One region of the Ferdinandcohnia salidurans genome, then DNA from elsewhere that is predicted to be linked to it. Evidence: riboswitches for the same ligand, from Rfam matches in the RefSeq annotation. Region 1 holds a riboswitch; the other holds the start of a gene.
What was found. A riboswitch is a leader RNA that binds a small molecule or an ion and turns the genes downstream of it on or off. The one in region 1 is predicted to bind S-adenosylmethionine.
Positions count from the first base shown of each region.

Region 1 (8,268 bases):
GGTCACCCTTTAAGTGAATCAAAAGCTGACCAAAGTTTTCTTCCTTTAAGCGGGTAATGCTTCCAGATAAGATGTTTGGAAAGACATCAAATTTCTTACTGACTAAAGCTAATGTTGGTTCACCTGAAGATTCTCCAAAGAAGGAAAGGGTGACGACCTGACCTGTTTCATTTAAGGTAGTGAGTATTTCGTCCGGAATCTTATGTGAGAATAGGCTATTCACAAATCTTTTTGTTGTTTGATGCTGAGGAGATGTGAAAATCTCTCTCGTTGGTCCTTTCTCAATAACCTCGCCATTTTCCATAACAGCAACCCGGTCACATATCCGTTGAATGACATTCATTTCATGAGTAATAAGTAAAATGGTGATCCCAAGCTCTTTGTTAATCTTTAATAATAAGTCTAAAATCGCTTCTGTTGTATCAGGATCAAGTGCACTTGTCGCTTCATCACTTAAAAGAATCTCTGGTTCATGGGCTAGTGCACGTGCAATCGCTACTCTTTGCTTTTGTCCACCTGAAAGCTCAGAAGGATAGGCATGATGCTTTTCCTCGAGTCCTACAATATTTAAATATTTTGTTACCCGCGCCTCGACTTCCTGCTTGCTTAAGCCATTAAGTTTTAATGGAAGTGCTATGTTTTCATACACTGTTGCTGTTTTCAAAAGATTAAAGCCTTGGAAAATCATTCCGATTTGTCCCCGAGCTTCACGGAGTTTTCCAGTTGAGAGCTTTGTCAAATCTACATTATTCACAATTACAGACCCAGAGTCAGGTTTTTCTAAAAGGTTCACACATCGGATAAGGGTACTTTTTCCTGCACCGCTATAACCAATTACACCATATATCTCCCCTTTTTTTACTGAAATGGAAACATCCTTTAACGCGTGAATTGAACCCTGTTTAGCTGTAAAAGTTTTTGAGATTCCCACTAGTTCAATCATTTGTAAAACTCCCTTCTTTGCTGGTATAACGTCCTTTTTAAAGATAAAAAGGTTTGTAGTAATCATCCTACGTTAAAAACTAGTATTGCTAGTAAGGAGGACGCAGTAAAAAGGTTACCGCGTCCTCCTCTCAAATTGCTTACCAAGATGGAACAACAGATCCGTCAAATTCTTCCTCAACGAATTTTGCTATTTCTTCACTGCGATAAATATCCGCTAATTTCGTAATAATTTCATCATCTTTGTTTTCTGTTCTTACGGCAGCATGGTTTACAAATGGAGAATCCTTAGGTTCGATAAAAATTGCATCCTTGGATGGTGTAAATCCTGCTTCAATCGCAAAGTTCGTATTAATCGCTGCTGCATCAAGCTCATCTAGTTGACGTGCAATTTGTGCAGAGTCAAGTTCAATGAACTCATAATTATTTTTGTTTTCCTCAATATCCTTAACAGTTGAGTTAAGACCAGTATCTGGATTTAATTTAATCAGACCAGCTTTTTCAAATAGTAATAGTGCACGTCCGCTGTTTGTAGGGTCACTAGGTAAACCAATTTTAGCGCCATCTTTTAGCTCCGCAATATCCTTTACCTTTAATGAATAAACTCCCATTGGGAATGATACAGTGTCAAATGATTTGACAAGGTCTAATTTTCGGTCTTCTTTAAATGCGTTGAAGTATGGCTCCGTTTGGAAAATATTTAAATCAAGCTCTTTTTCGTCTAAAGCAATATTCGGCATCACATAGTCAGTAAAGACTTTGATTTCGATATTTAGGTCTTCTTTTTCAGCAAGCTCTTTTACTTTTTCAAGGATTTGTTCGTGAGGACCAGCTGTTACTCCAATAACTAGCTTTTCATCACTATATAAACCTTCTGCTTTTTCGTCCTTTGAACCACTAGACTCGCTGCTTCCACCACAAGCTGCAAGAGTCGAAATAATTAAAACAAGTATACTAGCTAACAACCACTTTTTCATGTTTTTTCCTCTTTTCGTTGTATATTCATATTTAATCAGATTTAGATTTTTTCATATATCTGTAATATGTAGGTTTAATCAATTTTTGTGAAAGTAAGATCTTCCACGTTACGTATGGCTGATAAGAGTGCATCTTCTGAAATATTGATATCCATAAAATGGATAGACTCTTGTGGGAGAGTTGCTTTTTTAATTATCGCTTCCAAAAGAGTTTTGTTTTCTGGATCAATATTTAAGTCTTTTAAATTTACTGGAAGTCCCCATTCATGATAATAGCTTGATAGTCTTAAAAGCTCTTGCTCTTTATTTTCTAGAGCTAACTGGACCAGAGTTCCATATGCAACAAGCTCACCATGTAAAAAGTTTCTGGCTTGGTTTGCTTCAGTAAGGCCATTATGAATGGAATGTGCTCCTGCTACTCTTCCTGCCTTTCCACCGAAACCACCGACCATACCACCAGTCATAATAATGGCCTCAATCACTCTAACCAGTTCATCAGAGACACTTCCTTTAGAGGCAGATTGGATAGCCACTGTTGCATCCTGTAGTAGAACATCTCTGCAAATAGATGCTGAGAACTTTGAAACCTTTAGCCAAACCGGTAGCTCTTGATTTTTGAAAAACGCAGACAATAATGCCTCTGCTTCGTAATACTTCGCTAGTGTATCACCAATTCCTGCTCGTAGGTACTTTACTGGAGCTAAGGCAATAACAGCAGGCTCAATAAGTACTAAGGTATTGGCAAGAGGGAATTCAGTGTAGTGTGTAAAAACTCCATTTTGGTCATAAAACACACTAAGTGGAGTCCATGCCGCACATGTAGATGCAATACTTGGAATCAATATTGATTTTATACCTGCATTAATTGCTGAAGCCTTCGCAGTGTCTAGTGCAGTTCCGCCTCCGATACCAATAACTGCATCAACTGAGTTTACTGATAGATGATTAGAAATACTTTCTACACTTTCTAAGGTACAGTGACCCTCAATGAAGGTAAAACTTGACATAGGTAAATTGGTTATTATCTCCGGTAAATAGGTGGATACTGCATTCCAGGCCTTCTTACCGCATACTATATGAATTTTTTGAACCTTTAGCTCAGATAAAAGGATTTCTAATTCCTTAAGGCTCCCTTCGCCAATTCTAAAATGACCGGGTGCTCCTTTTACTGTTTGTATTGACATATACTCCATCCCTCCATTCTTTTAAGTGATTTACCAGAAAATAAAAAAACCTCTCATAAAGAGAGGCGTGGATTTACTTTAGAAGTAGTACCTCTCTCATTTTTCAAAATACAATGTATTTTGCAGGATTTAGCACCTGTTCATGTCTAAGTAAAACATGAATGGTTGCCGGGCTTCACAGGGCCAGTCCCTCAGCCGCTCTTAATAAGAGATTGTTATGAAATTTATTATTTTGATATTAAACTTGTTTAAAAGGTAAGTCAATCTTTTTTTTCTAAATTGTCAAAAATTCAATTGACTACCTCATTTTTAAGTAGTAGGTTAATTACAATAAATATGGAAAGAAGGCTTTATACAATGAATATATCAAAAGTGAAAGATGCGTACATAGAGAATATTGTGAAAGATGAATATTTTCCAGTCTCCTATGAAGAATTGGAGCAGGAAGCGAAAAAGAAAATGTCTGTTGGAGGATTTGGGTATGTTCGTTCAGGAGCAGGTGGGGAAGTAACCTTACGGGAAAATCAAGAATCATTTGCCAAGTATTCCATTGTACCGAGGGTTTTACGAGATGTATCAAATATCGATACAAGCATCACCTTGTTCGGGAAAACATACCCTCATCCTTTTTTGCTGGCCCCAGTTGGAATGCTAAAATTGGCACATGAAGAGGCAGAATTAGCTGTATCAAAAGCGGCCGCTGCTTATCAAGTGCCTTTTGTCCAAAGCACCGTTTCTAGCTATTCAATTGAAGAGGTAGCGGAGGTATCTGGTAATAGCCCGAAATGGTTTCAACTCTATTGGTCGAACAACAAAGAGGTTTCCTTTAATATGGTAAAACGAGCTGAGGAGGCGGGTTACGAGGCAATTGTTCTAACAGTTGATACGGTTATGATGGGCTGGAGAGAAGAAGATATGAAGAATCGTTTTTCACCATTAAGGCAGGGTGTAGGGAAAGCCAATTATGAACAAGATTCGGTATTCTTATCTTCCCTAGATAGTCAAGATTCAGAGTCTATTATTCAGGGAATCTTAGATAATATTCATCATCCTTCACTTAACTGGACTCATGTCGTTGAATTAAAGGAACGGACCTCATTGCCAATTTTATTAAAGGGAATTCTTAGTACGGATGATGCTAGACTTGCGGTTGAAAATGGTGTGGATGGAGTTATTGTTTCCAACCATGGAGGTAGGCAGCTTGATGGTGTGATTGCTGCCATTGATGCATTACCACTTATAGTGGAAGAGATAAAGGGTGAAATTCCCGTCTTATTTGATAGTGGAATTCGACGCGGTTCTGACATTGTTAAGGCACTTGCGTTAGGAGCAGAGGCGGTCTTTATTGGTAGACCGTTTGTGTATGGACTTGCGGCTGCAGGACAGAAAGGTGTAGAGAAGGTGATTGGCAACTTTGTTCAAGATACAAAGGTTTCCATCGCTTTATCTGGTGTCTCCTGTGTTAAAGACCTTAAATCAATTCGATTAATAAAATCATAATTTTGAAGTCGCTAGAATGAGAAGAACATTGGGTCTAATGAAGGGCGTTTAGTTCACCATACTGGGTTGAATAGGTCTTCATAGATGTAATGAAGGACATTTTATCTTCGATTCTCGGTAGAAGTGGTCTTCATCGAGGCAATGAAGGCCACTTTATCCTCAATGCCAATCTGTTTTGTCCTTCATGCTAAACAAATATATTCAGTCCAATTTAACCGTTTAACCTGTTACAGATTAGACAAAAATTTTTCAAGTTCCGGCAAATCTAAATATTCGGTCCGTAAACACGGTTTTCGATTGATTTTGATTCACCTTTTAGTCGTTTTGCTAGTGTTTCTTTCCAATTCGCTGCAAGGTATTTGCAGTCTGCAAGTTGCGCAGTTGCCTTCATATCCTCATTCTTTTCATGCATGACTTCATTGCAACGAGCAATGGTCCATTCAGGGTATGGGCGTTCTATTAACTTGATTTTATCCTGCTCTTTAACAATGCCTTCTTTGACAACGCGGAAATACCATCCGGTTCGTCCGCTATTTTGAATCCGTAATGCAAAATCTAGTATTTTAAAGCGACGAGCAGGCTTCCAGCACGGCTGACGTGGTTGTGAAACTTGAACCAAAGCCTCTCCTACCTCATAAATATCCCCGATGCAAACATTGGATTCATCAAGACCCACAATAGAGAAGTTTTCTCCCATTGCTCCTGCGACAATTTGATCATGATTCAATTCACTTTGCCATTTTTCATAATGAGTTGCTGCATAGGCCAGAACGGCTTTTTCAGGTCCGCCGTGATTTTTTAAATCAGCTTGACCATCCCCGGTTAAACTCTCTTTACCAAGCATTACCGGATTATGAATGGGTTCTTTAAAAATACCACTTGTCCATTCTTTATCCATAAGCTTTTTCGCATTTGGGTCACCCATTGTTTTGGGTTTGCCAATAAATAATTGGTTAATGTATGGTTGGCTCTCCATTTATCTATCACCTCTAGTTTTAGTTTACCACTATTGAATAGAAGGAATTTGTCCAATATGGCTTAAAGTGATGGTAATTTCTTTTAATTCAAACTATTGAAACAAGTGGTGGCGAGTTATACTATTAAATTAAAAGCTTCTAATGGTTGTTTTAGATTGAGGAGGGTAACCGTGGATAAGAAAAAAATCATTATGTTAAGTACAGGTGGGACAATTGCCAGTAAACGAAATCCAGAAACGGGGCTGTTAACAGCTGGTGTGATGTCTGGTGAAGAACTATCTGAAATGTGTGATCTCCCTTCATATATAGATGTTGATGTGATATCTGTCTTTCAGATACCTAGTAATCATATGACGTTTGGTCATTTAATTACTTTGAAGGAAAAGATTGAAGAGGTCTTTGAAAGCTCAGATGTAGATGGAGTCGTAGTCACTCATGGGACGGATACATTAGAAGAAACGGCATATTTCTTGGATTTAGTTATCGCTGACGAAAGGCCAGTTGTGATCACTGGTTCACAGCGGGGACCTCAAGTGAATGGAACGGATGCTTTTGTTAACTTGCGCCAATCCATTCTATTAGCTGCATATCCAGAATGTAGGGGTCTTGGAACGGTTGCTTTATTTAATGAGAGGGTCTTTTCAGGGCGATACATCAAGAAAAAACATGCTTCAAACGTTGATGGATTTACGTCTTTTGGCTTTGGTTACCTAGGAATTGTGGATCAAGATACAATATTTATCTACCAAAAACCAGTAAAACGGGAAACATATACTTTGAAAACCTCATTACCTACTGTTGAGCTTGTAAAAACCTCGCTTGGTTCAGATGGTAAGTTTATAGATTGTGCTACTGATCATGGGGCTAAAGGAATTATTGTAGAAGCCCCTGGTAGAGGTCATGCACCGCCTTATATCCTTGATAGTGTAAAAAGGGCAGTTGAAAAAGGGATATATGTACTTCTTACAACAAGTGCTGAGGAAGGGGAGGTAAAGATGGTTTATGACTTCCCGGGAAGTGCTTGGTCCTTACAAAATGCGGGAGTCCTATTAGCTAGTGATTATGACAGCAAGAAGGCACGAATTAAATTAGCAGTTCTTATTGCAGCGGGCATTAAAGATATAAATGAAGGTCATTTTCATCATTAAATTCTAGGAAAAGAATAGGTTCATTTGTTATTTGAAAAGTAAGCAAAGGCGGTGGACCTGTCCTTTTTGTCGGTTTTAGTAGTAGTTTGTAACATTTTGGGACGAGGGACCTGTCCCTTTGTCCCACTAACTGGCAAATTATTGGCTCAGGCGTGTTTTGAGCGGATAGAAGGTGGTTTGATGTGATTAGCTTACTTTGGTAGCGTTTACACTCGCTAATTGAATCATATGCATATGACTTTCCGAGATACCCTTGATAATGGTTTTAAAGATGTTACGATAAATACGTTGTTAAAATTTTTACCACAAGGGAGACATTTGATGTTACATGAAAAAACAATCGCTTTTATAGGGGCAGGATCAATGGCAGAGGCAATGATTTCAGGAATTGTTGCAGCTGGAAAAGTCCCTTCGAACCAGATTTTTGTTACCAATCGTTCGAATACTGCAAGACTACAACAGCTTGAAGAAAATTATAAAATTAATGGTTTAACAAGCCAACATCTAAACCTACGAAATATCGATATGATCGTCCTCGCAATGAAACCTAAGGATGCAGAAGTTGCATTACAGTCCATCAAAGATTCACTTCAACCGCACCAACTCGTTTTATCCGTTTTAGCGGGTATTACCACAACCTACATGGAGCAGCATTTACCAGCGGGGCAACAGGTGATTCGGGTGATGCCGAATACATCTAGCATGATTGGAGAGTCTGCAACAGCAATTTCAGCTGGTTCCACGACTACTACTGAAAATATGTTACTAGCAAAAGACCTACTCGAATCAATTGGTGAAGTTTACGAAATTCCAGAGGAGCAAATGGATGTGTTTACAGGAGTAGCGGGTAGTGGACCTGCCTATATTTATTACCTAATGGAACATATGGAAGCAACAGTGAGAAAAGCAGGATTACAGGAAAATGTGACAAGAGATATTATTGCTCAAACGATTGTCGGGGCAGCAAAAATGATTCAGCAACAGAATGAGACACCGACCACATTACGAGAAAATGTGACTTCCCCAAATGGAACCACAGCTGCAGGTTTAGCAGCCTTAGATAAAAATGGTGGCGGTAAGGCGATCTCACAAGCTATTAAACATGCAGCAAAGCGTTCCCAAGAAATCAGTTCACAGCTTGAAGGAGCTAATGAGAAAAAAGTTCAAGCTGTTTAACATAAGCATATAACCCTTTTACGGGCGATAAGCGCTTGTAAAAGTATTATCGTCCGGCAATCAAAAACAAAAACAGATAAGGATTGATCGGATGTCCATAGAAAAAAGAGTTGTTATTAAGGTCGGAAGTAGCTCGTTAACGAGTCGTCACGGAGAAATTAGTAAGATAAAACTAGAAAAACTGACGAATGAAATTGCCGAGCTGAAGGATGCAGGGCACGAGGTTGTCCTTGTATCATCAGGGGCAGTCGCTGCTGGATATAGAAAGCTTGGCTGTCTTAAACGCCCAGATTCATTGCCGGAAAAACAAGCAGCTGCATCGATTGGTCAAGGATTATTAATGGAATCGTATTCCCACCTCTTT
Region 1 is NZ_JBHUEK010000033.1:2,355-10,622, forward strand. Features, by position in the region: gene ACFSFW_RS22020 (methionine ABC transporter ATP-binding protein) at 1-943, opposite strand, end outside; gene ACFSFW_RS22025 (MetQ/NlpA family ABC transporter substrate-binding protein) at 1,083-1,919, opposite strand; gene ACFSFW_RS22030 (iron-containing alcohol dehydrogenase family protein) at 1,994-3,103, opposite strand; SAM riboswitch class I at 3,197-3,314, opposite strand; gene ACFSFW_RS22035 (alpha-hydroxy acid oxidase) at 3,461-4,603, shown strand; gene ACFSFW_RS22040 (MOSC domain-containing protein) at 4,869-5,579, opposite strand; gene ACFSFW_RS22045 (asparaginase) at 5,751-6,728, shown strand; gene proC (pyrroline-5-carboxylate reductase) at 7,050-7,904, shown strand; gene proB (glutamate 5-kinase) at 7,996-8,268, shown strand, end outside.

Region 2 (8,268 bases), on a different contig from region 1:
GGTTATTTCGTTCCAATTGTTATCGGTATAGCAATTTTAACCTTTGTGATTTGGATTGCTTTTGTGGAGCCAGGTCAATTTGAGCCTGCATTAGTCGCAGCGATTGCCGTACTTGTGATTGCATGTCCGTGTGCCTTAGGTCTTGCCACTCCAACATCCATTATGGTTGGAACAGGTAGAGCGGCTGAGAGCGGGATCTTATTCAAAGGTGGAGAACACTTAGAACGTACACATCAAATTGAAGCAATTGTTTTAGATAAAACCGGAACAATCACAAAAGGTAAACCAGAAGTTACTGATTTTACGGGTGACGATGAAGCATTGCAATTATTAGCTAGTGCAGAAAAAGGTTCAGAGCATCCACTTGCAGAGGCAATTGTTGCCTATGCAACAGAGAATGATATCGAATTTTTAGAGGTTGACGATTTTAGAGCCATACCCGGCCATGGTATCGAAGCAAGAATTTCTGGAAAACACATTCTGGTGGGAAATCGAAAATTAATGATGGATCATCTCATTATTACTACTGGTTCTGAAGAGCAACTAGTTCAATATGAAACACAGGGAAAAACAGCCATGTTGATTGCAATTGATGGCGAATATCGCGGAATGATTGCCGTGGCTGATACGATCAAGGAAACAGCGCCAGATGCGATTAAGCAATTAAAAGAGATGGGTATTGAAGTCATTATGCTAACGGGTGATAACGAAAGAACTGCACAAGCGATTGCGAAACAAGTTGGAATCGATCAGGTAATCGCACAAGTGTTACCTGAAGAAAAAGCTGACAAAGTGAAAGAGCTTCAGGCTAAAGGCAAAAAGGTTGCCATGGTTGGGGATGGTGTAAATGATGCACCTGCTCTTGTCACAGCAGATATCGGGATTGCCATTGGCACAGGTACAGAAGTTGCAATCGAAGCTGCTGACTTAACAATTCTTGGTGGGGAGCTATTGCTGATTCCGAAAGCCATTAAAATTAGTCACGAAACAATTAAAAATATCCGTCAAAACCTATTCTGGGCTTTCGGATACAATGTAGCTGGTATTCCGGTCGCTGCGATTGGATTACTTGCACCATGGATTGCCGGTGCTGCAATGGCATTGAGCTCAGTAAGTGTTGTTTCAAACTCACTTCGTTTAAAACGAGTGAAATTATAAGAATAGTGCTTGGCTTCAGCAGACGATTTTTGTCTCGAGCCGATTGAGATAGTACTAGACACTCTTCCATTTAAAGGAGGTGAAAACATCATGGAAAAGAAAACATTAGACGTACAAGGCATGTCATGCGGTCACTGCAAAGCAGCAGTCGAGGGCGCATTGAAAAACTTAGATGGCGTATCAGTTGCTGAAGTTCACTTAGAAACAGGTAAAGTAGATGTTACTTACGATGAATCTAAAGTAAGCGTAGATGCTATGAAAGAAGCAATTGAAGAAGAAGGCTATGATGTTGTAGCATAAAATTACATTACACAGTAAGGGAGTTCGTGGTTAGACATGAACTCCCTTTTTGGGACAAGGGGACAGGTACATCGTCCCAGCTTGGAACAATGTACCTGTCCTACTGTACGAAAGGAGGAATATAATGAACAAATTGATGGAGAAGTTGCAGGGATTTTTGCCTGTAAGAGCGTATGATCAAGTTTCGGAGTATGAAGACGAAATTTTTGATATTTATGATACAAGTACAGATGAAGTTATCGGAAGCTATTCACTGAATGAAAAGGGAGAGTTAGTGAGCTATTCGTTAGTGGATGATGCACCTGAGGGAACACTCAAGAAAGAAGAATTAACGGAGATTGCGAAAAAATTCGTTGACACCTTTTTCCCAGGGCAGCAAGAATACGAGTTTTCGGGAATCCTAGATTTAGATAATCCCTACATGGTGACGTATGAAAAAAGAGATGAGAAGTATGGTTTGTTTATACATAGCACTGGTTTTACAATAACTATTTCGACTTCAGGTCAAATCATGAGTTTTTACAGTACAGATGAAGACTATGAGATTCGTTATGCTGATATCGTTGTCTCTGAAGAGGAAGCTTTGGAAACATACATCGAAGGTCTAGACTTCGAGTTGAATATTCAACAATTTGATCATGAAGTTTATAAAAATGGAGATAACAATTACCACCTATCTTACAGTGTGATTGAGCAGGTTATGGAAATCCCTGTTGACGGGTCTGTGTCACCAAGTATAAGAGAAGAGTATCCAACGGATTTGACCATAGTAAAACGAGAGTCACCTGATCAGGATGTATATGAACTAGTCGGTCTAACATCTGATTATACACTTTTAGATAAGCAGGTAGTGGATGGGAAACGGATTGAAGTCTGGTCCAAGCAAGTCTCTGTAGATTCGTATTCTTTTGATATGGAAGAAGAGTCCAATCATGTGGTCAGGCTTTGTTTTGATGAGAAAACAGGGTGCCTTTTACACGTTAAAAATGGAGAAGAACATGATAATAGTGGGGAAGAAATTGGCTTAGAGAATGCGCAAGAGCGGGCAATGAGTTTGTTGTTTAAACAGTTTCCTGATGCTCATGAACGATTTAGACTGGAGGTCTTTGAAACGGAAAATGATAAATTCGATGATGTGTTTGAGGATGATATTGAAGAGATTGAGGGAGAAGAAGCATTTGAGCTTGAAGAAGATGTTGATGAGGATGGAATTTTTGATGAGGAGTTACATGATTGGGATGAGGTATACATTGAAGTTGAAGAAACCTACACCTTCTATGTTCATTTATTCCATCAAGGTCTGCGAGTTACTAACCATGTGACAATAATCCAGGTTGGTAGATATACAGGAAATATAACTCATTTCAACTTGGACGTACCATCCCTCGAACTATATAACAATCTACCGATCAAACCCGATATTTCAGTTGATGAGGCAAAAGAAATCTATAAAAGGCATTTGAAAATGGAACGAATGTTTATCCGTGAGTATGATGAAGACGGGCAGTCCATTTATACTCTTGCTTATGTAGCAGATTTTCCAGATACAGTTGGTCACGTCCGTGCCATTGACGCAACCAGTGGGAAAGCGATGTATGTGGATGTTGGTGACGCCACTTTTATTAGGTGATTTTTGTAAAGCAGCCCCTAGTGGTTGCTTTTTTGGTTTGTTCAGGTGTTAAAATCAGTTTACATACATTAGGGGGGTATAGTAAACTAGGGATACAAATAGTCTATAAATATAAAGTGATATATACCTGCCGGGTGTATTAAATAGGGGTGTGTTTATGATGGGAGACGATGTGAAAAAAATTAAGATTGCCATAAATGGAGGCATTGGCTTTGGTGCAAAACTGAAAACGAAGCAACTTGTGGCCATTTCTAAATATATGAATGAAGATGAGGAGCTTGAATTGACGACATTTCAACAGCTCTACATCGAAATCCCTGAAGATCAAAAGGAAGAAATCATGGAAGAATTCGAGCGGGTGGGGTTAACTTGTTTTCCAGTCGGAAATTTCGTTAAGAGTTTAAGAACGTGCAATTTTTGCAAGGGGGAAGAGGAAGAAGGCATGCCGGTTGCAAAAGAGATCAATCGTCGTATTGCTGGGAAGCCTGTCCCATTTACTCTTAAGGTGGCATATACGGGGTGCCCGGTTGGTTGCGGTGAGCCGTTGGTTAACGATATCGGGATTATGAAAATGAAAGACCACTATGATTTATATGTTGGTGGGAAAGCAAAAGGAAAGGATGCTGAGGTAGGTACCTTATTGCAGGAGAACCTCACACCAGACGAGCTCTATGATTCTATCGAAAAAATCATTTCTACATATGCAGAACAGGGTAAAAAGCGGGAGCAATTTTATAAATTCGTTAAGCGAAGAGGGAAGGAAGAACTTATTAAGTAAATAGGTGGGACCCTCTGTCCCATCTATTTTTTTATCACTGGTTTCACAACAGAATCAGCCCGATTGTATTTGATTATTTCGAGGAGTTGTTCTGCCATGAATTGCGGACTGTATTTAAACCCGCCATTAATCCATTCAACGACCATCCCTAATATTGCATATGCTTGGTAATTTGCGTGAATCTCTCTATCAATTTTAGAATTGGTGAGTGCGTCATGCAAGTCAGTTAAGACGAGATCCTTTAAGACAGTACAGAACTTATTTTGAAAGCCTGTTAAAGTGTTTGTCTTGACGATATGCGAATAAAACTTTGCGTATTTATAGACATGGTCAAATATTTTTACCGCGGACGTAGATAGTTTTTTAATTTCTAAAACTTCAACGCCTTTATATGGTTCACGATAAGATTCAATCAAATCGGTGATCACTTCATCCATAATCTCATGCAGAATATCTTCCTTATATTGAAAATGCTTATAAAATGTACCCCGATTTAGATCCGCAACTCGTACAATATCTGATATCGAGATCTCCTTTAAATCTTTTTCATTCATTAAAGATAGTAAAGCATCTTTCATTGCTCGTTTTGACTTCACAATTCTTCGGTCAAGATAGTCATTATTACTAGACATAAACATCCTCCCATGTTTTATAAAACAAAAATACTAGACAAAATCATATATTTTTGTTCATTAGTGAACACTTAGTCATGGTTTTGCTGATTGTAAGCGTATTATTCATCTTATTATACTATAGGTAGTTGTTGATTAGTGAACAACTGTTTATTAAAATGCATTCTATCATATGTGGAGGAATGAACATGAGACTAGAGAATAAAGTAGCTGTTGTTACTGGTGCCGCTTCTGGTATGGGAAAATCGATTGCAATCCTGTACGCAAATGAAGGGGCAAAAGTAGTGGTTTCTGATATTAATATTGAAGCTGCTAAAGCAACTGTTGATGAAATTAAGGCAATTGGCGGAGAAGCTATCGCTGTTATGACCAATGTTGCAAAAGAAGAAGACATTCAACACTTAATTAATTCTGCTGTAACGAAGTATGGAACAGTAGATATTTTAGTAAATAATGCAGGAATTATGGACAACTTTGAACCAGCTGGGGAAATTGAAGACGAGAAATGGGAAAGAATTTTTGCAGTCAATACAACGAGCGTGATGCGTGCAACACGTAAAGTACTGCCAATCTTTTTAGAGAAAAAGGCTGGGGTTATTATCAACGTTGCTTCTGCAGGCGGACTTCAAGGGGCAAGAGCGGGTGCTGCCTATACAGCTTCTAAGCATGCGGTTGTTGGATTCACGAAAAACACAGGATTCATGTATGCGCAAAGTGGGATTCGTTGTAACGCGATCGCACCAGGAGGTGTTGAGACAAACATCAGTGCCTCAATGACTGGCAGAAGTGATTTTGGAATGGGCCGTATCATGCCAGGATTGGCCCTCAATCCACGTACAGGAAAACCAGAAGAAATCGCTAGTATCGCACTATTCCTTGCTTCAGATGACGCAAGTTTTGTCAACGGAACAGTTATCACCGGAGATGCAGGTTGGACCGCGTATTAAGAAATGCAAAAAGCTTGGGCCACATATGGTGATCCAAGCTTTTTTGCATATTTAATAATTTAACTCAAGATTAGGTCCTGGAGAAAATAGATAAGATTTAAAAGTTTTTCCAACGTATCGAACCATAACCAGTATGTGGGTGTCCTTTAGATTGTACTTTAAAATATTCATGTTCTAATTCGGGCAGGGATAATTCAAATAGATGTTTTCCATCCTTTTTATATTGATTACACTCAATTAGTTTCCGAATGATCTCATTTTTACGTTTCTCATCAGCATCTTTTAATAAGGCCATCATCATAACTCTCCTTTCGTAATTGGCTTTTTAGAAGACCCAATAACAAGATAAGAAGAGGCTTTTTTATGATTAGGATAACCTCACTTATCTTTCAAGCTTGTTAGCTTGCAGGATTTAGCACAGTATTCAACGAATCTGTTGCTGAGGTTTCTCAGGGCCAGCCCCTCCACCTCTCTTGATAAGTTTTATTAATTTTTACAATTGAAACACCTTATATACAGTTTAAACTTATTATTCATATGTGTCTACTTGTATTTAAAGTGGAGTGCAAAATGTAATGAATCCGTAATAAAAACGATGGTAATAACTATTAATATAAAATCACTATTAAATGGAAAAAAGAGACATGGTTCATAACCTTACTAGGCTAATGAACCATGTCTCTCAATCCCATAATATGATTTTTAGTTGATTACCAGAAGGGTCCTCTGTCGCAATGACCTCATTTTCTTCTGTGAATGTAAACCCAAACCGTGTTAAATCTGATTTTGCTTGCATATATTCTTCTTTCGTAAAATGAACCTCCTAATAACGCAATCCTAGAGCGTTATTAGGAGGTGTAGGTAAACCCTCGCCAGCCCAAGTGTTCATTCCGATGTGATGGTGATAATCATCTTTTGACACGAATAACATTTGGGAATCTTGAGATACGACATTGAATCCTAAAGCATCCACATAGAATTTATGTGATTCCTCGATACTGGACACTTGTAAGTGCATATGTCCTAATCTCGTATTACTGGATAAACCTTTCCATTCTTTACCGTTAATTTCAGAAAGTAAACCTTTGACATCTAACTCGTACGTTCCGCCTACATATCCGCCTTCGTTATCCTCAAGCCAAAGGTCTGGATTTCTGTCTACATAGATTTCAATTCCGTTAAGATCAGGGTCCGCAAGGTAAATTGCTTCACTATACTGATGATCAGACACACCCTGGAGCGGGTACTCTGAATCTATTAAATGTTGTAACGTTAAGGCCAGTTCTTCTCTGTTTGGCACTAATATGGCGAAATGAAACAAACCTGTGGTTCTCATTGGTCTTTCAACAAATGAGCTTTCCTCAATTAATGTTAAAAGAGGAGTTTCTCCATCAGTTGCTAATTTCGCGGTATTTCCGTTCTTTTCTAATAATTTTAAACCTATGATATCTTGATAAAATTTTAGTGAGTTATCTAAGTTAGAAACTTGTAGTTCAACGTAGCCAAGTCTTGGCTCCATTTCACCGGTATAATTTAATAATTTTTCATGATTTTTTTCCCAAGGTTTGAATACTAGAAGTGGGATAGCTAAGACAATCAATAAAATAGTAGTTAGCCAAATCAAGTTCTTTATGTTTTTCATATGTTGACCTCATAAAAATAATAGAATAACAGGCATACGATGGTATAGTGAACCGTATGCCTGTAATAATTCATCTGTTCTGGGACAAGGGATCTGTCCCTGTGTCCCATTAAGCTTCGCCGACGACTGTGAATCTTTGGTTAAGGTGTTTTGGGTTTTCGATTTCGTCGACTACTGCAATAGCGAAGTCAGCGTAGCTAATGTAGCTTTCTCCTTTAGAGTTGACTAGTAAATTGTCTTTACCAGTTTGATAAGCACCAGTTCTTTTTCCCTCTGGATTGAATACTGCAGAAGGACTGATGAATGTCCAAGTGATATCTGCTGTTTCTATTAATTCTTGAAAGTTTCTTGCCTGACCTTTCGCAGTTGGTTTAACAAAGTCTGGAAATTCTGGTGTGTCGATGAGTTGTAGAGTTTTAGCCTCATCAACATAAAGACTTCCTGCACCACCAACAACAATGATTCTTGTATCTGTTCCTTTAACAGCCTCAATTAATGCATGGCCAGCATCAACATGGGCTTGTTCTTCACCAAGTGGCGCACCAAATGCGTTGACCACTACATCGAGATGTTCAACATCGGCTGATTTTAACTCTAATACATTTTTTTCTATGACAGACACCTGATCGTTTTGCACTTTAGATGCATCCCTAACGATTGCTGTAACTTCATGTCCTCTTTCAACAGCCTCTTTTAAAATAAGGCTTCCTGCTTTACCGCTTGCACCAATAATTCCAACTTTCATGATCTATTCCTCCTATGTGATTTAACTTGTAATTTAATTGATTACATGTAATGATTATAGTTACATGTGTTGTAAATGTCAATACATTCAACTTTTAAGGTATAATAAACGTATGACTAGGAATGAAAGAAAGGTGACAATCGATGTCCATCAGTAGCAGATTTTCTGTTGGAATTCATATACTTTCCCTCATAGAGATAACGAAAGAGGGGGAATGTTCATCAGGATTTTTAGCATCAAGTGTGAATACAAACCCAGTAGTTATTAGAAAAATTATGGGAATGCTTAAAAAAGCAAATTTAATTGAAGTACACCCAGGAGTTGCTGGTGCAAAACTAATCAGAAAGCCAGCAGAAATTACAATGCTAGATGTGTATAAGGCCGTTGATGTGGTAAGAGAAGGAGAGCTTTTTAGCGTTCATGACAACCCAAATCC
Region 2 is NZ_JBHUEK010000004.1:340,092-348,359, forward strand. Features, by position in the region: gene ACFSFW_RS02200 (heavy metal translocating P-type ATPase) at 1-1,158, shown strand, start outside; gene copZ (copper chaperone CopZ) at 1,249-1,458, shown strand; gene ACFSFW_RS02210 (YcdB/YcdC domain-containing protein) at 1,583-3,088, shown strand; gene ACFSFW_RS02215 (nitrite reductase) at 3,249-3,866, shown strand; gene ACFSFW_RS02220 (TetR/AcrR family transcriptional regulator) at 3,890-4,498, opposite strand; gene ACFSFW_RS02225 (SDR family oxidoreductase) at 4,687-5,445, shown strand; gene ACFSFW_RS02230 (Fur-regulated basic protein FbpA) at 5,543-5,743, opposite strand; SAM riboswitch class I at 5,825-5,928, opposite strand; gene ACFSFW_RS02235 (VOC family protein) at 6,269-7,087, opposite strand; gene ACFSFW_RS02240 (NAD(P)-dependent oxidoreductase) at 7,197-7,832, opposite strand; gene ACFSFW_RS02245 (Rrf2 family transcriptional regulator) at 7,976-8,268, shown strand, end outside.
Region 2: it holds a riboswitch for S-adenosylmethionine, as region 1 does, so the genes downstream of both, ACFSFW_RS02230 (Fur-regulated basic protein FbpA) here and ACFSFW_RS22030 (iron-containing alcohol dehydrogenase family protein) in region 1, are expected to answer to the same signal.